DNA from 2 places in the Gemmobacter sp. 24YEA27 genome. Region 1 is predicted to be linked to the other one. Evidence: riboswitches for the same ligand, from Rfam matches in the RefSeq annotation. Region 1 holds a riboswitch; the other holds the start of a gene.
What was found. Region 1 has a riboswitch for S-adenosylmethionine ahead of QNO18_RS17880 (hypothetical protein). Riboswitches for the same ligand answer to the same signal wherever they lie in the genome.
Positions count from the first base shown of each region.

Region 2: linked by a shared signal. The riboswitch ahead of metZ (O-succinylhomoserine sulfhydrylase) and the one ahead of QNO18_RS17880 (hypothetical protein) in region 1 are both predicted to bind S-adenosylmethionine.

Region 1 covers NZ_JASJPW010000002.1:70,658-82,099, forward strand. The annotation lists gene QNO18_RS17865 (hypothetical protein) at 1-694, opposite strand, end outside; gene QNO18_RS17870 (RNA polymerase sigma factor) at 691-1,359, opposite strand; gene QNO18_RS17875 (LysR substrate-binding domain-containing protein) at 1,648-2,556, shown strand; gene QNO18_RS17880 (hypothetical protein) at 2,568-2,885, opposite strand; SAM riboswitch at 2,909-2,986, opposite strand; gene QNO18_RS17885 (sulfate/molybdate ABC transporter ATP-binding protein) at 3,384-4,496, shown strand; gene QNO18_RS17890 (sulfate ABC transporter substrate-binding protein) at 4,493-5,482, shown strand; gene cysT (sulfate ABC transporter permease subunit CysT) at 5,491-6,339, shown strand; gene cysW (sulfate ABC transporter permease subunit CysW) at 6,351-7,202, shown strand; gene QNO18_RS17905 (FAD/NAD(P)-binding protein) at 7,227-8,624, opposite strand; gene QNO18_RS17910 (hypothetical protein) at 9,701-9,985, opposite strand; gene QNO18_RS17915 (hypothetical protein) at 10,285-10,512, opposite strand; gene QNO18_RS17920 (acyl-homoserine-lactone synthase) at 10,484-10,753, opposite strand; gene QNO18_RS17925 (acyl-homoserine-lactone synthase) at 10,671-10,862, opposite strand; gene QNO18_RS17930 (hypothetical protein) at 11,146-11,385, opposite strand; gene QNO18_RS25710 (autoinducer binding domain-containing protein) at 11,382-11,442, opposite strand, start outside.
Region 2 covers NZ_JASJPW010000001.1:2,861,232-2,872,673, reverse strand. The annotation lists gene QNO18_RS14320 (serine protease) at 122-1,939, shown strand; gene QNO18_RS14315 (TrkH family potassium uptake protein) at 1,994-3,442, opposite strand; gene QNO18_RS14310 (DUF1287 domain-containing protein) at 3,500-4,123, opposite strand; gene folE2 (GTP cyclohydrolase FolE2) at 4,127-5,218, opposite strand; gene metZ (O-succinylhomoserine sulfhydrylase) at 5,422-6,600, opposite strand; SAM riboswitch at 6,658-6,736, opposite strand; gene QNO18_RS14295 (UbiH/UbiF family hydroxylase) at 6,765-7,979, opposite strand; gene QNO18_RS14290 (hypothetical protein) at 8,109-8,354, opposite strand; gene QNO18_RS14285 (pyrimidine 5'-nucleotidase) at 8,538-9,188, opposite strand; gene QNO18_RS14280 (GntR family transcriptional regulator) at 9,394-10,029, shown strand; gene QNO18_RS14275 (glycosyltransferase) at 10,077-11,442, opposite strand, start outside.

The DNA.
Region 1 (11,442 bases):
ACAGTGAAAAGCTGAGCGAACCGGAGAAGTCCTCTTCTTCCGGTGGAAGTGCCAGATCCACGAGCGACGCATCACCTGGCTTATGGCGCGGCTTCGCCCCAAGACGCGGCAGGGTTTTAGAGGGCGCCGCCGGCGCGGCACTGGCAATCGCTTCCGATGCAGTTTCGTAAGCCGGCCCGGCCGAACCAGGGCCCCCGCCTCCGCCTGCGGGCGGCGCAGCGGCAAGGGGCGGGAAATCCGGCTCAGGCAGCGGCGCTGCGGGGATCGTCACATCCCGCGGTGCGGTGGCCGCGGATCTGGACGCAGCCGATGGTGGCGCGGGCGCGGGCTGAGCCTCCTGCGCCATATCGGTTTCGGCCACGGAATGCGCATCCTCGGTCGCCACAGTTTTGCGGTCTGACCCATCCGGCATCTGCGCCAATGGCAGCGGTGCCTGGGGCAGCAGAAGGAAGGCCGCCATCACACTGGCCGTCGCCGCAGACCCCGCTATCCCGAGCCGCCGGGGCGAAAGCCAGCGCGCGATCAGTGACGGCTCCGGCGCGGCAGGCGAGAGGCCGGCGGTGACAAAGCGCTCGCGCGCGCGGGCGATATCGGCCCGCATCAGCGCCGGATCGGGATCAGGCAAGGCCAGATCCGCCAGACGGTCCAGCGGATCGGTCCGGGCCGTATCACGGGGGTCGCGGCAGCTGGTCACAATACCCCCCTCAGCGCTTTGCGGGCCTGGTGGATATGCCAGGACACCGTCACCTCTTTGCAGCCCATAATGCGGGCGGCTTCTGCCTGGGCCAGGCCTTCTCCATGCACCAGCAGGATCGCATCGCGTTGTTTTTCGGGCAAGGCCCGCACTGCACGCCAGATATCGGCGACATGCAGCGCATCCTCCTGATCGCCCTTGCTGAAATCATCGGTCAGAAGCGACGCCGCCGCCACCAGACGGCCCCGCCTTGCACTGGCACGCTGCTGGTCGCGCACCGCATTGAGCGTCACGCGATAAAGCCAGCCCTGGAAGGAGGCGCGGCCGTCAAAGCTGCGGATCGTCGTGGCAAGCCGCATGCAGATGGTCTGCGTCACATCCTCGGCATCGGCGCGATTGCCGGTCCAGCGGCAGGCGACGCGGAAGATAAAAGTGTAATGGCGCGACAAAAGCAGCTCGAAAGCACCGGCATCACCGGCCCGCGCCCTTTCGACCAGGGGATCGGTTCCTGTTATCGTGTCAGATCCCGGCGCTCGTGCATCCATACTGGCAGCAAGTGTCCCGGCCCGGCTCTCGCCGACCCCTGTTTCGCCAGCCTGGACCTGAACGGCCCTGTCGCTTGCGGCCTCGCTTTGGGGCAAAGACCTCTCGCCGTGACGCATCATTCTACGCTTCGCAACCGTATACGCCGCGAGAACAGCACTATTTTTCGGCCAAACGCAACCGGGAGCCGGCGGGGTTCCCCGCGGCTCTGTCCTTGCCGTAAAGGAAAGCGCCATGGTCATTGGCGGCTCCGCGACATAGTTGCAGCCCCGGCATGTGAGAGTCCTGCCGTCAGAGCAAAGACGCCTGTTACCCGCAGGATCCTGGGGCGGGCGGGTCACAAATCCGTCAGAATGGCCCGCCCCGTCTGGTTGATTGCCAGCCGGCCCGCCCGGCCCTAAACTTCGGCGATGCCCACGCTCCAACAGCTCAGATACCTCGTCGCCGTCGCGGACCAGCTGAATTTCAGCCGCGCCGCCGAGCTGTGCAATGTGGCGCAACCAACGCTGTCGATGCAGCTGCGGTCGCTGGAGGAGCGCCTTGGCGCGCAGCTGGTCGAGCGCAGTCGTGCCCGGGTCAGCCTGACGCCCGTCGGCCGCGATGTGGCGCGGCGCGCACGCGAGGTGATCGACAGTATCGAGGATATCCGCGAGGTCGCGCGCAGAGGCGATCCCGATGCGCCCCAGGCCTCGCTCAGGATCGGGGTGGTGCAGACGGTGGGGGCCTATGTGCTTTCGGTCGCGATGCCAGGCCTGCGCGCCGCCTGGCCCGAAATGCGGGTGAATGTGCGCGAGGAGCGAACGGAAACCCTGATCCGTCAGCTGCTTGAGGGCACGTTCGATGTCATCTTGCTGGGCGAGGACCTGCGGCGCGAGGATGTGGAACAGGCGCCCCTGATCACCGAACCGCTGCTTGCGGTGATCCCGGCCGATCACCGCCTCGCCGGACAAAGTGAGATCGCCCCCGCCGATCTGGCGGGCGAGACCGTGCTGGGTTTTGACGGCGGGCCGGCGCTCAGACGCGCGGCGACGCGGCTGTGCAGCTGGGCCGGGGCGCGGCTTGCCCGCGATTACGAGGGCACCACCCTGGATACTTTGCGCCAGATGGTCGCGGCGGGGATGGGGATCTCGCTTCTGCCCGCGCTTTATATCCGGTCCGAGGTTTTGCGCGAACAGCTTGTGGTCGCCCGCCCGCTGTCCGGGGCGGTGCTGACGCGCAATCTCACCATGGTCTGGCGCCGTGACGCGCCGCGCAGACAAAGCTACACCGCCATCGCCGCGAATTTTCGTGAAAGCCTCAATCCCTGGCACAGTGGCTGAACCGGGGCGGATCAGTCGTATTGGATCCGGGTCGTCCAGCCCGAGACCGAGACCCCCCGCGCCGATGCAAAGCTTTGAGCAAGCTGGCTCAGATCGCTGCCGCCATCGACCACGGTACAGGAAATCACCCCGCTTTGCGTTGCGCGCAAAAGCCGCAGCCGCGCCCCCGCCCGGCGGAATTCACCGGCAAGATGTTCCAGCCCGTCCCAGCAATCCTCGACCGCAAGGTCGATCTCGAAAATCAATGAGATGCCGGGGAAACTGGCGCGCAGGCTGTTGATCGAGTCGACAGGGATCGCGAAATCGCACGCAGTGGCGGTTTTGGCCATGGGCCCCTCCTTCAGGTTACCGAAGGGCCAGAGGCGCCTCCGCTTTAGCTGCATTTTTTTCGCGCCCGCAATCTGAGCTTCAAATCGGCGCGTCGTCTGTGGGGTCGCTAGCATCCCAAAGGCGCTCTGGTCAAGTCAGGTGGCCAAGGGACGGGAGAATGAAATTCTCTCACTCTGCCGGATTGTGAAAACAGAAGGTGGTTTCTGGCCGAACTGTGATCTTGTGCCAGCCTGTCGAAGCCGCTATCAAATAACGACAATAATGGTCGAGTATGATGCCCTTCCCTGCCCCGCCCTTGCATAAAAGAACGCCATCGTGGCCCGGCGGGCTGCGGTCGGGGCAATATTGGCGAAATGGGAACAAACCGGTGCTTCCCTCCCCCATAACCCCGCCTGCGGGAGAAAAACATTCTCTTCACTTGCCGGTTTCCCGCCCTGGCGTTCCTTGCTTAGTGGCGCGGCCCGGTGCAATCAGGGGTGCTGAAACCGGAGTCGGCAATGGCCATTGAAATCGCCCAGCTGCGCAAGAGCTTTGGCCGCAATGAGGTGCTGAAAGGCATCGACATCGCGGTCGAGGATAAAGAGCTGATCGCCCTGCTCGGCCCGTCGGGCTCGGGCAAGACCACGCTGCTGCGCATCATCGCCGGTCTCGACTGGCCCGATTCCGGCCGGCTTGAGGTCGATGGCGCCGACTGGCTGTCGATCGCCGCCCGCGATCGCCGCATCGGTTTCGTCTTTCAGCATTACGCCTTGTTCCCGCATATGTCGGTGCGCGACAATATCGCCTTCGGGATGACGGTCCGGCCCAGGGCCGAACGCCCCGGCAAAGCGGTGATCGCGCGTAAGGTCACCGAACTCCTGCAATTCCTGCAGATCCCGCATCTGGCGGACCGGCTTCCCGGCCAGCTCTCGGGCGGGCAACGCCAGCGTGTCGCGCTTGGCCGGGCGCTGGCGATTGACCCCCGCGTCCTGCTTCTTGACGAGCCGTTCGGTGCGCTGGATGCCGCCGTGCGCCGCGATCTGCGGTCCTGGCTGCGGTCTGTGCATGATGCATCAGAGACCACGACAATTTTCGTCACCCATGACCAGGACGAGGCGTTCGAGCTCGCCGACCGGGTGGTGATCATGGGCGAAGGCCGGATCGAACAGATAGGCACCGCCGACCAGATCCACGACCACCCCGCCTCGCCTTTCGTGGCACGGTTCATGGGGGCAACCATCGAATTGCCGGTGCGGATTGCTGCAGGCCGCGCGACGGCGCCCGGGATCGATACCGCCCGGCTTGAACGCCGCGCTTTGCCCGACGGTTCTGCCACGCTGTTCGTGCGCCCCGCCGATCTGACGCCGGTGCCCGACCCTGCCGGGCTGTGGCGTGTGAAGCAGGTCACTTCAACCGGCGCTCTGCTGCGCCCGGTGCTGACGGGGCCCGAAGGCCAGGACATTGCGGTCGAAATCCTGCGCCGCGCGGCCCCGAACCTCTCGGCAGGGCAAAGCGTCACGCTGCGGGTCGAGACCGGCACCATTTTTACCGAAACGCCTCCCGGCCAGCGCGGCCAGGCGGGGCAGCCCTCTGAAATTAATACTATTCCCCTCAAGGAGAAACAGAAATGAACCTGATCTCTTCGCTGCGCACCGCTGCGGCGGTTGTGGTTCTGGCAGCCGCTCCGGCGCTGGCTCAGGACAAGATCCTCAATGTCAGCTATGATATCGGCCGCGAATTGTTCGAGGCGCTGAACCCGGTCTTTGCCAAAACCTGGAAGGAAACCACCGGCCGCGATGTCACCGTCGATCAGAGCCATGGCGGCTCTTCGGCCCAGGCCCGCGCGATCCTTGAAGGTCTGAACGCCGATGTGGTGACCTTCAACCAGGAGACCGATATCGACGTGCTGGTCGATGGCGGTCTGGTCGATGCCGACTGGCGCAATGCCTTCCCGAATGGCGCCTCGCCCTATTATTCGCTGCCCGCTTTCGTGGTGCGTGAAGGCAACCCGAAAGGCATCAAGGACTGGAGCGATCTGGTCCGTGACGATGTGCAGCCGGTCTTCGCCAATCCGCGCACCTCGGGCAATGCGCGCTATACCTATCTCGCGGCCTATGCTTTCGCGCTGGAAGCCAATGGCGGCGATGAGGCCAAGGCCAATGACTTCGTGAAGAAACTTCTGTCCAACGTTCCGGTCTTCGACACCGGCGCGCGGGCATCGAGCCAGACCTTTGCCGAACGCAATATCGGCGATGTGCTGATCACCTTCGAGGCCGAAACCGCCGGTATCGTCGCCCAGTATCCGGGCCTGGAGCGTGTGACCCCCGGAACCAGCCTCTTCGCGGCCTTCCCGGTCGCCCTGGTCAAGGAAAACGCTGAAAAGAACGGCACTGTCGAGGTTGCGACCGCCTATCTGAACTGGCTCTACACCCCCGAAGCGCAGCGCGTACTGGCCGAGCAGAACTTCCGCGTCACCGATAAGGACGTGGCGGCCGAAGTTGCGGCACAATTCCCCGAGGTCAAACTGCTGACCGTCGACGTGCTGGGTGGCTGGGCCGAGATCAAGGCCAAGCATTTCGACGAGGGCGGGATCCTCGATCAGGTCTTCGAGAACTGATCTCGTAAATGACCGTCGCTTCTGTCCGCATCAGGCCAAAGCGTGTTCTGCCGGGGTTCGCACTGAGCCTCGGCACCACGCTTCTTTATGTCAGCGTGATCATCCTGATCCCGATCATCGCCCTTGTGATTTCGGGCGCCGGGATCGGCTGGGACAGGTTCGTGCGCATTCTCACCTCGGCCCGCACGCTCGACGCGTTGCGGGTCACGGTGATGGCGGCGGCGATTGCGACGGTGATTAACGCATTCTACGGGCTGTTGATGGCCTGGGTGCTGACGCGTTACGAATTTCGTGGCCGTGCCTTCCTTGACGCGATGATGGATATTCCCTTCGCATTGCCCACCGCCGTGGCGGGCCTCGCGCTGACCTCGCTTTTTGCCTCGACCGGCTGGTTTGGTGGCCCGCTGGAGGCCATGGGCATTCAGGTCGTCTATGCGCTGCCCGGGATCATCATCGCGATGACCTTCACCTCTGTGCCCTTCGTGGTGCGCGCGGTGCAGCCGGTGCTGGAAGACCTCGACCCCGCGCTGGAAGAAGCCGCAAAGACCCTGGGCGCCACACCCTGGCAGACCTTTTCAAAGGTGATCCTGCCTGCGATCCTCCCGGCCTGGCTTGGGGGCTGTACGGTGTCGATGGCGCGATCCATGGGGGAATTTGGCGCCGTGGTCTTTATCGCGGGCAACCTGCCCGGCAAGACCGAGATCGCCTCGCTCCTCGCCTTCATCCGCTTGCAGGAATATGATTATCGCGGCGCCTCGGTGATTGCGCTGATCCTGCTGGTCTTCGCATTGTTGCTGCTGCTGATCTCGAACCTGTTCCAGATCCGCGCCGCGCGCTACCGCGAGGGTGGCAAATGAGTGTGACCCCGATGAGCGCCCATGACCAGATCGAAGCAGGCCGCCGTGCCGCCAATGCGGGCGAACGCCGGACGGCGCGGGCGCTGATCGCGCTGGCGCTGGTCAGCACCGCCTTCCTGATCGCAGCCCCCCTTGTCTATATCTTCTGGCGTGCTTTCGCGGCCGGGGTCGGCGGCTATTGGGCCGCGATCACCACGCCCGACACGCTGCATGCGATCTGGCTGACGGTGATCGTCACCGTCATCGTGGTGCCGATCAACGTTGCTTTCGGCATCGCGGTCGCCTGGGCTATTGCGCGTTTCCGCTTTCCGGGGCGCGGGCTTTTGATGACCATTGTCGAGATTCCCTTCTCGATCTCGCCGATCATTGCGGGCATCTGCTATCTGCTGCTTTATGGCCGCCAGGGTTTCCTCGGCCCCTTTCTGCGCGAACATGACATCACCGTGCTTTTCGCCCTGCCAGGGATCGTGCTGGTCACCCTTTTCGTCACCGCCCCCTTTGTCGCGCGCGAGGTACTGCCTTTGATGCTGGCGAAAGGCTCGGAACAGGAAGAAGCCGCCGTGACGCTTGGTGCCAAAGGCTGGCAGGTCTTCCGCTATGTCACATTGCCGGGGATCCGCTGGGCGCTGCTTTATGGCGCGGTGTTGTGTGCGGCGCGCGCAGTGGGCGAGTTCGGCGGGGTCTCGGTCGTTTCGGGCCGGGTGGCGGGGCAGACCAATACGCTGCCACTGCAGATCGAGCTTCTGTACAATGAGATGAACACCTCCGTGGCAGCCTTTGCGGCCGCCTCGACCCTGACGATGATCGCGATCATCGCCCTGATCGCCAAGACCTTCCTCGATTCCCACAACCGGCGCGACTGACCGGTCTGCCGGTCAGCCCCGGTCTCAGCGGGCGGCAGCGTTTTCCTTTGCCGCGATATAGCGCGCCATCTGGCCGGCCTGCACGCGGATGTCGGGGATCGCGGTGATCTCCCAGAACATGGCGCGCGAAACCGGACCAAGTGCGAAAAGCCGGTCAGAGGCCGCGCCATCCCGCCCGATCAGCCGCGCCTCAGGGGATACCTCGAATCCGATGCGCAAAGGATCGACGCGCGCCGCCCCATCCGCCAGAAGCCCTGCCATCAATGGCGAGGCGTTCTTTTCCGGGTCATTGCGGATGCCGCGGCAATCAATGATCCGCCCCACCTCAAGCCGCGCCGGGTCGGCCGCACCGCGCGGCTGGATCACGGCTGTCACCACCTCGTCCTGCGAGTCGCCCGCCGCCGCTTCGGCACGGATAAAGGCGGCCCGCTCAATCTTCAGCCGCCCCGCTTGCGTCGCAGCCTCAAGCCGCGCGGCGGAAGCCGGCGGGATGCGGTGGCGATGCACCTCCCACCAGGTGGCGGCATGGCGCAGGAAACGCCGGCGCTGGTCCAGATCCATATTCTGCCAGATCAGGCTGACATAAGGCCGGATCCCGTCGACCGCAGACCGCCAGGTGCCACCTTCGGCGTCGGCATCGGCCACCAGACCGCGCAGCCATGCCAGCAGCCGGCTGACCGGAGCCCCCAGAGGCACTGTTTCGGCCGCGATCTTCAGCGCCGCCCCCGGCCCGTGGGACCGCGGCAAAAGCCCGCGCCGCGAGATCGCGATGATCTGGCCCTGATGCCCGGCCCGTTCCAGCGAAAGCACCTGGTCCACCATCGAAAGCCCGGTGCCGATGATCAGAACCGGCGCGCCGTCACCCGGCGGCGTATTGACCGACCAGGCGCCCGAGATCAGTCCGGACGGGTCTTCCTTCGGGACCACATGCCCGGTCGCAAGCACCGCATAGGCGCCTTTCAGCTGCCGCCCGTCGTCAAGCTCGGCCTTCACGCCGCCCTCGCGCTCGCTGATCCCGAGACAATCGGCCTTGATACAGACCAGCCGCCCCGACGCCGTCCAGGGCGTCAGCAGGCAGGACAGATAGCTGCCATAGGTGGCGCGTCCGACAAAGCTCTCGCTGTCGTGACGGCCCGGTGCATTACTCTCGAGCCAGTGCAGAAAATGATCCGACTCATCGGGAAAGGCGCTCATATTATGGACGCGGGTGTTGAGCAGATGGTCTGGATCACTGGTCGAATAGGCGATTCCACAGCCCAGAAGATGGCGACCCTCGACCACCGTGACCCTGAGATCGGTGTTCTGGCGCAACAGATTCGCGGCAAAAAGCACACCGCTCGCGCCGCCGCCGATCACCAGCACATCACGCCAGCCTTCCTCGCGCGCGAAGGGTTCGGCTCGGGTCGCAGCGGTATAGCTCATATCGGGTCCGTCTTGTGTTGGCGTCATGATCAACTGGCCAGCCCTGGGTGAGGTAGCAACGGCAACCATCCAGCACCATTTCGGTTCCAGATTACCAGCCAAAACCGGAATATTGTTCCAAGATGTCACTTGCAAACAGAAAGTTCATCATTTCCCCAGACGGAACAGAGTGGAAATTCTCTGCCGCTGATCCTGCCTGTTCAGAAAGCGGCTGACGCAGGTGCTGAGCGGTGAAGCGCCCGAAATCCGGGTGCAATCTTCCAAAAACCCGTCAACCAGGAAAAAACTGTTTCCAGCAAAGACTGTCATATAAATTGCAATTCTTCCAATGTGGAATTAGTCATCATCTATTGTCTGAAATAAAATTCACAGAGTCACCCGGCGAGAATCATTCATGTCCTCGAGCGAATCCCCTTTCGGGGTTGCAGATTTCCCAAACCGCAGGGGCTAAAGCGCCTGTGCGACTTCGCACTCGCTTTGATCACTTTGCCCATCACACTGCCAATGATGCTGATGATCGCCGTTGCGATCCGACTGGGGTCCGGCGGCCCTGCCCTGATGCGACTGAGCTGTCTCGGCATGAACGGGCGCGTCTTCCGGCAATACCGCTTTCGCGTGATCCGGGGGGACCTTTCGGCGGCGGATCTGTTGCACGCCAATGCAGCGGATGCGGGGCATCTGACGCCGCTTGGCGCGGTTATGCTGTCAACCGGGCTCAATCTTCTGCCACAGGTGCTGAATGTGCTGCGCGGTGACATGTCCTTTATCGGTCCGCGTGCGGTTGCGGTCGCGGCCACGGACCGGCGGAGAAACCCGATAACCGGCTGTTTGCGGTGCGCCGGGGATTGTCACTCCGGATGCATTTCACCCCGCCGGTCAAATCTGAGCGAAAGCGAACGGATGGCCCTTTCGCTGGCCTATGTTCGCTGTGCCGGCGCCTGCACCGACGGCAAGCTGGTGCTGCAATCGGCAGCAAGGATCTTTCGGCGCAGGAAACTGAACACCTTCGCTGCGTTTCAGTCAGGCAGTCCTTTCAGAAGGACTGGCCGGCCGCGCATACGGCCAGCCTGGCTGGTTCAACGATTGACCCGCCGATACTCACGCGCCGAAGCAATCTGTGCGTCACGCTCGGCATAGATCCTGACCAGTCGTGACATGCTGGAAGCATCTGTTACCGCCAGGGACGCGCGGCGGATCTCGTCTTCGCCAAGCGACAGAAGATCGTCATAGACCGCATCCATTTGCCGGTCGGGGCGATTGCCGGCCTCGCCCGTCAGAAACTGACGGAAGATCAGCAGCGCAGACAGACTGCCCCGGACGATCCAGACCAGCAGAGCCGCACCAAAACCCAGCCCTGTCACAAGGCCAATCAGCCCATTTATCAACCAATAACGCCACCGGCCACTATTGCGATTACAGCCATCGCCTGACCTCCTGTTTCCGTCCGTGCCCTTCGCGCTGTCGGCGGGGGTCGATTGCATTCACCTGCACAAGGTGCAGAAAGGGTTACGGTCACCACCGGGACAGGGATTCCAGCGGTGACCGTCGCCGATCACCCTGGAACGTGACCCAGGCCGATCACCGCTGAAGGCAGCAGAGCGCGTTTGACCGGGAGCACTGTCACCTCTCTGTTTTCAGCCCGTGTTGGGCAGTCACTGGCCTAGAACTCCAGTGCCGCCGCATCACTCAGCACCACATTTTCATGCAGAGCCGCGAAATTGCGAACCCGGTCGATCCGCTCATCCGTACAATCGAGCAGGGCGGCCAGAGCCGAAACCTTGCCCATCGGCTTGACCGTGCCGACATAGTCATAAGGCGCATTGTCCGAGCGCTGAGCACCCCGTTCATCACCGGATCGATCACCGTGATGATGTCCGAGAACCCGCATTCCGGCAGGTCTCGAGCGTGGCGACCATCAGCTCGCACGTGGCGCGCGCGAAACCGTGGTTCGGCCCCGTCCCGGACAGCCGGGCCGTATCAACGCAGAATCGGGTCGATTCCCAGATCCTGGATGACCGCAGCGGGGCCTCGCCATCGAGGATCTCGCTAACACATCTGACAGCATATGCGGGCCGGTCGTCTGAGCAGACGGACGCAGGAGATGACCTCGCCTTCGGTATCCAGCCCAACGAGATAGAGCGGGTCGAGATGATCAAAGCGATCGATTTCGCGCCCTTGTTCGATGCTCACGTCCCAACCAGACGCGTCACTGAAAACCCGGGCACGCAGCCCGTACATATCGTCAAGAAATCTTCAAACAGATGTTTGTTTACGGCGTCGATTACGATGATCATGGCAACCCCATTGTCACATTCCTCAGACGTTAACCACTGGTTGTGCCGCCCGATACTCGGGAATCCCGTACTTATGAAGATTTTCTGCTTTTTCCCGCCGGAAAAAAACGGCATGCTCCGCCACGGGCTCCTGCCCTGGCGGTCAAATGGGGTCGCGCCCCGTGCTGTATCAGATCGGATAGATCAGATGTTGCGCAATTGCCCTGGCAATGGCCTGGGCTGTGCGGTCAGCGAAAAAAAGCTTCTCGCGCGCGAGGCGCAGACTGCACTTCAACGGTACGATGCGAAATATTCAGATGTCTGCGATGTCCTGCTGGGTCTTGCCCCAGCGTCCATTGCAAAATCTCTACCTCACGTGAAGACAGCGGCGTGCGGCGCAGGACATTGGAAAACGCATCGGAATTCATCACCGCGTCATGCATATGAACGGCGATCGATTGCAGATCTCCGATATGCTCGGCGATCATCGAATGCCATTATGATCGTCGGTGTCGCGCGTCACGCTGAGCATCCCGGTATCACCG
Region 2 (11,442 bases), on a different contig from region 1:
CCGCTCACATGCCTCTGGCCCTTGTTCTCGGGCGTGGGCCGGGTATTGGTTACGCAGATGTGAAGAACGATGTGATGTCCGGGTGGCCTCGCCCCCGGCCAGCCGGAAGCAGCGAGACCGTATGATCATTTCCCGTTTTAAATCTCTGGTTGCGCCCTTCAGGGTGATCACTGCCGCGACAGCCGCAATGGTGCTGTCAGTGCCATTTGCTGCGCCCTCTGCGGCGCAGGAGCGGCGCTGGATCCAGGTCGAGGCGCTGCCGGGTCTTGCGCGGGCCAATGAACGCGCGGCGGCTTTCGGCGCGGAATTCGGAAATGTCTGGGGATTTGGCCTGCCATCGGGATGGTATGGCGTGGTGCTTGGCCCCTATGACGGGGCCGAGGTGGGCTCGGTGCTTTCGGCGCTGAAATCGGGCGCGCGGATCCCGGCTGACAGCTATATCACCGATGGCGCAGAGTTCAGGGCGCAATTCTGGCCACCGGAGGGTTCTGTCCCGGAGAGGGTCCTGCAGCCCGAGGTCGCCGTTGAGGCTCTGCCCGATCCGGCTGCTGAGCCGGCTCCCGAGCCGGCGGTGATCGCCGGGCAGGTGGCGGAGCCTGCGGTTATCGAAGAGACGCCGGCAGAGGCCCGTGCCTCTGAGGCGGTGCTTGACCTGGATCAACGCAAGGAATTGCAGGTCGCGCTGCAATGGTTCGGGTTTTACAATGGTGGCATCGACGGCGCGTTCGGGCCGGGCACCCGCAACTCGATGGCGGCCTGGCAGGCGGCCAGCGGGCATGAGGCAAGCGGCATTCTGACCACGGCACAGCGCGCGGCCCTGGTCGGGGCGCATCAGGGCGAAGTTGCGGCTTTCGGCTTTGCCCTTGTCGAGGAACAGGAAAGCGGCATTGACGCGACCCTGCCGCTGGCATTGGTGGAATTCGACCGTTACGAGCCGCCTTTCGTACATTTCCGCGAGAAAAACGGCTCGGGCCTGTCGATTGTGCTGATCTCGCAGCCGGGGGATGCCAGCAGTCTTGGCGGGCTTTACGAGGTTATCAGTTCGCTGACAGCCATGCCTGCGGGCGGCGCGCGTGAGCGCAGCGATACCGAGATCCGGCTGTCGGGGCACGGCAGCGGCCAGGAGGGCCGCGCCTGGGCCAGGCTTTCGGGCGGGCTGATCAAGGGCTGGATGGCGTTCGGCAAACCGCAAAACGCAGCCCGCGATGCGCGGGTGTTCGAAGTGCTGGACGCGAGCTTCCGCGCGGTTGGCGACACGGCACTTGATCCGGGCCTCGTGCCGCTGGATGAGGCGGCGCGGCGCGGCCTTGTCGCCGGGCTTGAGGTGCAACAGCCGATCCGCAACCGTTCGGGCTTTTATGTCTCGAAAGCGGGGGCGGTGCTGACCACGGTTGACGCGGTGAAAACCTGCAGCCGCATCACGCTTGACCATGCGGTCGAGGCGAAGCTGGTGGTGGAGGATGCGACGTCGGGGCTTGCGGTTCTGCAGCCGGTGACGGCGCTGGCACCGCCTGCGGTGGCGGAATTCAGCAGTGACGCGAGGCCGGGTGCGGGCGTCGTGGTCGCAGGCTATCCCTATGAGGGGCGGCTGCCGGCGCCGGTTCTGACCCATGGCGCCTTTGAGGAGGCCCAGGGGCTGGACGGTGCGGCGGGTATATTGCGTCTGACGGTCGCGACCCGGCCGGGCGATGCAGGTGGTGCGGTGATCGACGGATCGGGGGCGGTGCTTGGCATGTTGCTGCCCGAATTGCGCGACAGCACACGCGATCTGCCCGCCGATGTTGCCTTTGCCGCCGATGCAGCGCGGGTGGCCGGCGTGCTGGCCCAGGCCGGTATCACGCCGCTGGAGCGCGCGAGCACGGTTGCCCTGCCGCCCGAGAGCCTGACCCGCGAAGCACGCGGGATGACGGTGCTGGTCTCGTGCTGGGACCAGCCCTGATCTGAGCTGGTGGCCAGGCGGGCGGGGGGGCTTTGGGTTACCCTTTGGCCCGCCTCAGGCCCGCCAGAATGCCGGCAAAAGCAGCACGAGCACCGCAAGCAGCCCGAGCCGGCCGAGGATCATCGCAAGCCCCATCACCGCAATCGCCGCATCGGGGAATTCCACGAATGTGCCGGTGCGCTCGACCAGCGGGCCAAAGCCGTAACCGACATTGCCAAGCGTCGTCCAGATCGCGAACATCGCCGATTCCAGATCCACCCCCACCAGGGTCAGCACGACACTGAACAGGCCGAGGATCAGGATATAGCTTGAGATGAACATGATCAGCGCCTGGATCAGATCATCTTCGACCGTGCGCCCGTCATATTTGACCGCTTCGACCGAGTTCGGCCATGCAATCCGCCGCACCTGGGCGCGAAGCACCGAAAAAGCGATCTGCACCCGGAACACCGAGAGCCCCGAAGCCGTCGATCCGGCACAGGCGCCGACGATGCCGATGATCAGCGCGACCACCAGCATCAGCCCGTCCCAGGACGGGAAACTTCCCGAAAAGAACCCGGTCGAGGACATGATCGAGGTCAGGTTGAACAGGCTTTCGCGGAAGGCCGGCTCGATCTCCATATCAGCGGTAAGGATCCGCCAGACCGCGACGATCATCACTGCGCTCAGCAGCCAGCGCAGATAGGCCCGGACCTGCGGATCATGCCAGAGCGCGAAGGGCTGGCCATTCACCATCTGCACATAGCGGATGAAAGGCAGGCTACCCGCCAGCATGAAAAACACCGCGATATATTCGCCGGCGCCCTGGAAGTTGTTGAAAGAATGATCATAAGGCGAAAAGCCTCCGGTCGCGACCGTGGTCATGCCATGCACCACCGCGCCAAGCGCCGGCATCCCGATCATGAGATATGAGACCATGCAGGTCAGGGTCAGCGCGGCATAGATCAGCATCAGCTGGCGCGCGATATCAGTGGCGCGGGGCAGGGCCTTGCCAAAGGTGTCGAAACCCTCGGTGCGGAAGAACTGCATGCCGCCGACCCGCATCAGCGGCAGGAAGATCATCGCGATAATGGCGATCCCGAGCCCGCCGATCCAGGTCGTCATGCCGCGCCAGAGGTTCATCCCCATCGGCAGATGATCGAGGCCGGTGATCACAGTAGCCCCGGTGGTTGTGAGGCCCGAGACCGCTTCGAACCAGGCATGCAGATAGCTCAGACCAGGCTCTCCCAGCACATAGGGCAGGCCCGCGAACAAGGGCAGAATGAACCAGATCGCCGAGGTCAGAAGCCAGGCCTGCCGCACCCCGAGCGCCGCTGTCTGGCTGTTCGCCGTCGACAGGGCAAGGCTCACGCCGGCAAAACCGGTGATCAGAGCAGACCGCAAAAAGGCACGCGCATTCGGATCGCCCGACCGCCAGTCGAGAATCGCAGGCGCGACCATCAGAATGGCGAGGACGATCAGAATCCGTCCGATCACATAGGCCACGGGTCTGAGGTCGATCATGGGGCAAGGCTTAGGCCCGCGCGGCGCCCCCGTCAAACCCCCGCTGACGTCAGGGCCTCAGGCACTCAGCCGGCGCAGCTTTTCCAGCACAGGAGGCGTCAGCCGGTAGCGCCCGGTCATACGAAACTCCAAAAGCCGGTCCTCGACCCTGGTGCCGGCACCGATATTATGGATGATCAGCGGGCGCGGTCCGGCGAGGCCGGTCCCCACCACCATCAGATGCGCCAGATCGCCGGGAATGAGGCAGGTCACCACATCACCTGGCAAATGGTCGGCAGCGGTTTCGCTGATCGGCAGCTCTGCGCCCACCCGCTCGAAAAGGCGCCTGAGATTGGGCACCCGGCGATGGTCGATATTGCGGTCGGTCCGCGTCAGGCCCCAGTTTTTCGGATAGGCCGCGAAATCCGCCTTCATATCGCGGTTGATCGCGACTTGCAGGTCAATGCTCTCGGCCACCCGCAGCGCCCGGACCAGAACATCGGTGCAGACCCCGCGATCCGGCGCCACATCACCGCCGGGAAAATCCAGCGCGACATAGGCCGGATCATATATCCGCACGACGCCTTCCTGTGCCTCGGCCGCCTGCGCGATCTTCTGGCCGGCCGTTGCGCCCTCCGCCCTGAGAACCGCCGGCATGACGAAAGGCACTGCCAGCAGGCTCAGGACAGAACGGCGGATCATCTTCTACCCCACATGGAACAGTGACTGGAACAGGCGCGGATCCAGGCTGGTGGCCGCGAATGTCGGCCCCTCGGTCAGCAAGGATACCGCATCATGGGAATGCAGGCTTTCCTGATGGCTCGCCATCACGCGAAAGTCACCGATCGCCGGATCCGCGCGCAAAACCTCGTAAAAAGACCGCGCCGCATCCTCGACAAAGATCGGATTGGCGCCGTTCAGCTCGGCAAAGGCCTGCTCATCCTCGCGTTTCACCATCACTTGGGTCTCGGTCACAACCGCCTTTCGCGCCAGATCGATCAGATCCTCGAACCAGAGCATCTCGCCGGTCTTCACCACAACAGACAGCCGCGCGACCGAGCGTTGCGAATGCGGCGTTGCGAGCTGGCCGCGCGTGCGCCGCGCATGTTCTGACAATTCCAGCGAACAGGGGCAGGTCGAGGAATAGACATAATCAAGATGCATGATCTTGATGCGTTCCCCATTCAGATCAACCAGTTCCAGTGCGAAATCGTAATATTGCCAGCCCGACAGCCCCGATCGCAGGCTCTCCACCTTCACCGGGAAAGAGAACCGCATCTGGATCCGCGCATCGAAACTGTCGAGATCGCGGCGGTAATCCTCCAGCGCCGCTTCGATCACCTCGAAACTGAACTGCTCTTCCGCATGGGCGTAAAATGACCGCATGATGCGGCTCATATTGATGCCCTTTTTCTCCGCCTCCAGGCTTACCGTGCCGGTCACGCTGGTCTCCAGCATCACCTCTCCGGCCGCGCGTGTCCGGAACCGGATCGGCAGGCGGAAATTCGAGATCCCCACATGCTGGATCTGCGTCTTTGCGCCGACGATCAGGCTCGCCGGCCCGTTTTGCAGATCAGGAAGCGTGGCGCGGTAAGCCTGATCAACCGCGAAATCCTCGGGATAGGCGCGGCGCAATGCGGGATAGGACAGATCGGGCAGCAGATTGCCAATCGAAGGGTCAAGCCCCGCGATCTCCTCTTCGCCCGCCTCCTCTGCCCAGCGACGCAAAGTCAAAAGCGCGGCCGCGGCCTCCTCGCGCGAGGGCGCGCGGTCGGTAATCCTGTCATGGCGTGTCATGGGAAGATCCTTTCGGTTCCGGCCGCGCCTCCTTCCCGGGGGCATCGGGCCGTCAATTTCCGGATGAACCAGCGGAATGATAAATCGCCGGGACGCCTATGAGATAGGCACTGGCGCCGCGAAAGCAAGCTCGAAACGCTGCTGCCTTCCTCCTGAGCGAAATACTTCGGAGGGGCGGGGGGCTGGCCCCCGCCGCCAGTGGCTCACACCAGTGCCAGCGCCTGATCAAGATCGGCGATCAGATCGCCCGCATCTTCCAGCCCGACCGAGTACCGGATCATCCCCGGCGCGATCCCGAGGCTCACTTTCTGCTCATCGGAAAGCCGCTGATGCGTGGTGGTCGCGGGATGCGTAGTAATCGATTTCGCATCGCCGAGATTGTTCGAGATCTTCGGGATTTCCAGCGCGTTTTGCAGCCGGAACGCGCCCTCTTTGCCGCCCTTGACCACAAAACTCACAATCGTGCCGCCGGTTCCCATCTGCGCCATCGCGAGATCATATTGCGGATGTGACTTCAGGCCTGGAAACAGAACTTTCTCAATCTTATCATGATCTTCCAGGAAGGTCGCAATCTCCAGCGCCGAAGCCGCCATCGCCCGGCAGCGCAGATCCAGCGTCGCCATACCGTTGAGCATGATCCAGGAGGTGAACGGGCTCATCGCGCCGCCGGTGTGTTTCATATAGGGCTGCACGACCTTCTGGATATAGTCGGCCGACCCACAGATCACGCCGCCAAGCGCGCGGCCCTGGCCGTCGATATGTTTGGTGGTCGAATAGATCACTACATCGGCGCCCAGATCGACGGCGCGCGAAAAAATCGGCGTCGCGAACACATTGTCGCAAATCACCAGCGCGCCGTGACGATGCGCAATCTCGGCAACCCCTTTGACATCAACGATATCAAGTGTCGGGTTCGCCATGCTCTCGAAGAAGACGGCCTTCGTCTCCGGCGTCACGGCGGCCTCCCAGGCCGCCAGATCGGTGCCGTCGACGAAAGTGACCTTCACCCCGTAACGCGTCAGCACGTCTTCAAGGATGTAAAGACAGGATCCGAACAGCGCTTTGGCCGAGACCACATGATCCCCGGCCCTGAGCAGCGCGGTCAGCGCGCCATTGACCGCTGCCATGCCGGAGGCGGTCGCAAACGCATCCTCGGTGCCCTCAAGCCCCGCGATGCGCTCTTCGAACATCCGCGTGGTGGGGTTGCCGTAGCGCGCATAAATGAATTCATCGGCGCCCGATTTGATGAACCGCGCCTCGGCGGTTTCGGCATCGGGATAGGCGAAGCCCTGCGTCAGGAAAATCGCCTCGGCCATCTCGCCGTACTGGCTGCGGCGGCTGCCTTCATGGACAAGTTTGGTGCGTGTCTTCCAGTTCGTCATCGCAGCACAAGGCTCCCGGGCCATAAGCTAATCCAATGACCGGAAAGCGCGGCAGGGCGAAGACGTCCCGTCACCTCTTTAGCGGCTTATTTAACGTGGCCCGCAATCCGGTCAACAAATCGCCACGCGCCTTGCTTACGCCTCGCTTGGGCCAGGGTCAACCGTCACGACACACCCAGCCCGGCGCGCATCAGACCCTGCCGCACCGGCGGCAGCGCATAGAGCATCCCGAGCATACCGCTGCGCAGGGCGCGCAGGGCCGGCGCGCCGGCCATCGAGGCGCGGTTGAGCATGTCGATGCCGCCAACCCGCAGCGTGATATCGCGGTGCCGCGCCCAGTGATAGGCATCCAGGACGTTCTGCACCCCCGGATCGCCGCCAGATCCTTTCACAAGATCCAGCAGCACCCTCAGATCTTTCAGCGACATATTCAGCCCCTGCGCGCCAATGGGCGGCACCACATGCGCGGCTTCGGCCATCAACACGCTGCGCTGTCCCGAAAGCCGCTGCGCCACCTGGCTGATGATCGGCCAGACAAGGCGTCTTGTCGCCAGTTGCATCCCGCCCAGAATGCCACAGGAGCGCGCATTCATTTCGGCCTCGAACTCGGCCTCGGGCAGGGCGGCAAGCCGCGTGGCCTCGGGCCCATGTTCCATCCAGACAACCGAAGACGCATGGCGCCCGTCGCGATCGGGCAGCGGCACCATCGTGAACGGCCCGCCCGAGCGATGCACCTCGGTCGAGACATTGTCATGCGGCAGGTCATGGGTGACCGAAAACACCAGGGCCTTTTGCCCGTAACGAATGGTTTTCACCGGGATATTCAGCGCGTCACGCATCGCTGAATGCCGCCCGTCCGCCGCGATCAACAGCCGCGCCGCGACCTGGGATCCGTCGCTCAGCGTGACCAGCGCCTCACTGTCGCGGGTCATCAGGCCTTTTGTGCCAATCCCCGCGCGGAAGGTCACATTCGGGAGCTTGGCCAGCCGCGCGGCGATCTCGCGGCGCAAAAGCCAGTTCGGCAGGTTCCAGGCGAAGGGCTGGTCGGAAATCTCGGTGGCGTCGAAATCGCGGATGATGCGGGCCGTCGCATTCGTCCCGCCCGCATCTGCCTTTCCGGCATCGACGATCCGCATCACCTGCAACGCCGCCGCATGGGGGGCAAGATGCTGCCAGATCCCGGCCTCTTCCAGCACTGAAACCGAGGGCTGCAAAAAGGCGGTACTGCGCAGATCGGCATCACTTGCCGCCTCGGATTGTGGCGGCGGCGCGGGATCGACGCAGATCACCTCGAACCCGGCCGACCCAAAAGCTGCAGCCGCCGTCAGCCCGGCAATACCGCCGCCCGAGATCAGGATTCCGGTTTCCGCGCGTTTCATGCCGGTTTCATCCCCTGTGGCCTTCTGGCTGCTTCGGCTGCCAGTCTACGCCCTTGGCCCGCGAGGGGCCAGTGGACAGAGAGGCCAGTGGACAGGATGCCGCCCGGGCGGGCGGCTAAAGGGGGCGCATCAGGGCCAGGAAATGGCGATGAAAAAGGCGAAGACCACCGGCACCAGTACCAGTGCCAGCATCGTAAGCGCCGCCATACCCCAGAACTTGATGCCAAGCACGAGGCCAAGGATGACGACCGGCAGGAGCCAGAAGAAATTATTCACATCCTGGTCAATCTCGCGGGCGATCCGGCCAATCAGCGGGATACGGCTGATAAGGCTGCGGCGTGCCGGGCGGGAGGTAAGGGTGAGACTGTCGGACATGGCGGGATCCCTCTGACGGCTCTGGCCGCCCCGGGGAGGGGGCGAAAGCCGTATCTTCAATGACTGATTGGGACATACCGCATTTTCATCGGGCCTTCATCCGCGGGAAAGGCCGGAGGGGCGGGGCGTGGTGTCGCACTGCGGCAATCTGCCTCGCGTCCCGTCTGCTCCTCCGGGCCGCGTTCAGCCGGCCGCAAGCCTGTCGAGGAAGTCACGCAGATCGCCGGTATTGTGGTGGATGTGGTCCTCAACCAGCGGCTCGGGGGCGACCAGAACCGTGGCCATCCCCATCCGGTGCGGCTCCAGCAGGTTGCGCGGATCATCCTCGAACATCGCGCCTCGGCCGGGGTCGAACCCGTCAAGCCGGACGATACAGTCAAAGGCATCGCGGCGCGGTTTCGGCAAATATCCTGCTTCTTCAATGCCATAGATCGCGTCGAACAGGCCGGAAAGCCCGCGCCGCTCCAGCACGCGGGTGGCATAAAGCGTGTCGGCATTGGTGAAAACGATGCGCCGCCCGGGCAGAGCGGCGATCCGGCGGGCAAGGGCATTGTCGCGGCTCAGGCCCGAGAAGTCGATATCATGCACGAAGGCCAGAAAGTCTGACGGATCAATATCATGGCCGGACATCAGGCCGGCAAGCGTGGTGCCATACTCCTGCCAGTACCCATGGCGCAGCGCATTGGCGCTGGCCTCGTCAAGGCCAAGATTGCGCATCACCCAATCGGTCATCTTGCGCTCGATCTGGGGAAAGAGGCAGGCCCCGGCGGGGTAAAGCGTGTTGTCGAGGTCAAAGACCCAGGTGCTGATATTGTTGAAAGCTTCTTTTGGCATGGGCTTTCTTAGCATGGACGCGGGTGGGATGCAGCCGGAACTTGCGCGCAGCCGCAGCGCTTCGGGACCAGGCGGGCTTGCCTGCCGCCGTTCCCGCCTCTAGGGTTCCCGGCCAGGGTTGCGGGGCGCGCGCTTTCTGGTCGGCTGTGCTGGCCCCGGGGCGTCGTCATAGCGCCGCGATGATGCGCGAACAGGAGCGGGTCCAGTGCAGAAAGACGCCTATACGCTGATCCTTGAAGCGATCGAAGCGCGAGAATTCCGGCCTGGCGAGCGGCTGGTCGAAAGCGAGCTTGCCGAGCGATTCGGGGTCTCGCGGACCCCGGTGCGCGAGGCGTTGCAGCGGCTTGAGACGCAATCGATGCTGAAACGCGACGGGCGCAGCCTGATCGTGGCGACGCTGGACCATAATCAGCTGGCAGAGCTTTACGCGGTCAGGACGGAACTCGAAGGTCTTGCCGCACGGCTGGCGGCGCGGCATGCGACTGAAGAAGAGATTCGCGTGCTGCAAAGCATGGTTGCCGATGACCGCGCGCTGCTAGGCGGTGATCCGGCGGCGCTCAGCCGGGCGAATAAGCGCTTTCATCGCCAGATCCATCTTGCCAGCCATAACCGGTTTCTGGTGCAGCAACTGGATCTTCTGCACCGTTCGATGGCTTTGATGGCGCAGACTTCTTTCGCCGCCGAAGGGCGGGACGGGGTTGCCCTTACGGAACATGAGGCGATTGTGACGGCGATTGCGGCGCGTGACGAAAACAGCGCCTGGACGGCTTTGAAAACCCATATCAGCCGGGCCTTCGAGACGCGGCTGAGGGTTGAGGCGGGCGAGCTGAAACTGCGCTGACCCGGGAGCCCGGCGGGCCGGGAAAGCTGATGTCGCAAAGCAGGTATTCAGCCCACAGGCTTTTTACGCTCTGATGCGCCTGCCGCTTCGGCAGTGTCAAAGATCCCGTGGCTGGTCTTGTCCCAGTAGAAGGGGCGGGTGATCAGCTCCCACAGCGCCTTGAGGCCGGCGAAGGTCGCGAGTGGCTGGTAGAAATGCAGGGTGAAGACCCAGAGTTTCGAGATCCTGTGCCCGGCCTGTTTCAGCGCCAGCCAGCCCAGGGTGAAATCGACCGCAGCCGAAAACAGGAAGGCGCCCAGCATTGCCCAGGTGAGGCCGGGGGGCAGGGCCTCGGCCAGGGGATGTGTGAGGCCGAAGGCGATGATCCAGAAGCTCCAGAGCAGCGGTGCAAACAGGGTTTGCAGCGCCGCGAAGAGGAACATCACCTGAAAGCCAAGGAAGGCGCGGGTTCCGACCTCGCGCCAGAGGCTGCACGGGCTGCGCATATGGACGATCCAGGTCATCATATGGCCCTTGATCCAGCGCGAGCGCTGTTTGATCCAGGGGAAGGGGCGGCAATTCGCCTCTTCGCGGGTGACCGTTGACAAGAGCCCGGTACGGTAGCCGGCGCGCGCGAGGCGGATGCCGAGATCGGCATCCTCGGTGACATTATGCGAATCCCAGGCGCCAAGCTCTTCCAGCACATCACGGCGGAAAAACAACGTTGTTCCCCCGAGAGGTACCATGAGCCCGAGCCGCGCCACGCCAGGCAGAATAAGCCGGAACCAGGCGGCATATTCGATGGTGAACATGCGCGCGATCCAGTTGGTCGCCGGGTTGTAATAGTCCAGCACCCCCTGAAGGCAGGCGAGACCCGAATCGCTCTGGCGAAAATGGTCGACAACGCGGCGGATCTGATCGGCTTCGGGCGCATCCTCGGCATCATAGACGCCGATAATCGTGCCATGGCAGTGGTCAAGCGCCACATTCAGCGCGCGCGGCTTTGTCTTAACCCGGCCCGGCGGGACCACAACGATCCGCATCCAGGCCGGCAGTCCGGCGTTTTCCAGAGCGGCGCGGGTCGAATGGTCTTCCGCCTCGACCGCGAGCACCACTTCAAGCAGGTCGCGGGGATAATCGAGCCGGGACAGCCGCCGCACGAGACGCGGTGCGATGTCACTTTCGCGGTAGAGCGCAACGAGGACCGAGACCCGGGGCAGCGGTCCGGTCGCCAGGCGGGGCGGGGGCACGGGGAGCTGACGCAGGGTGGCGATCGCGCAGACCAGTTTCAACAGCGTCGACAGCAGCATCGAGCCAAGCGCCAGAAACAACAGCGCAAGCCCGGTGCTGATCGGGAAATTCGCGACGCTTGCCAGAAGGCAGGCCGCCATTGCGGCGGCGATCAGCCTGAGCCCGATCCCTCCCCAGTCGCGG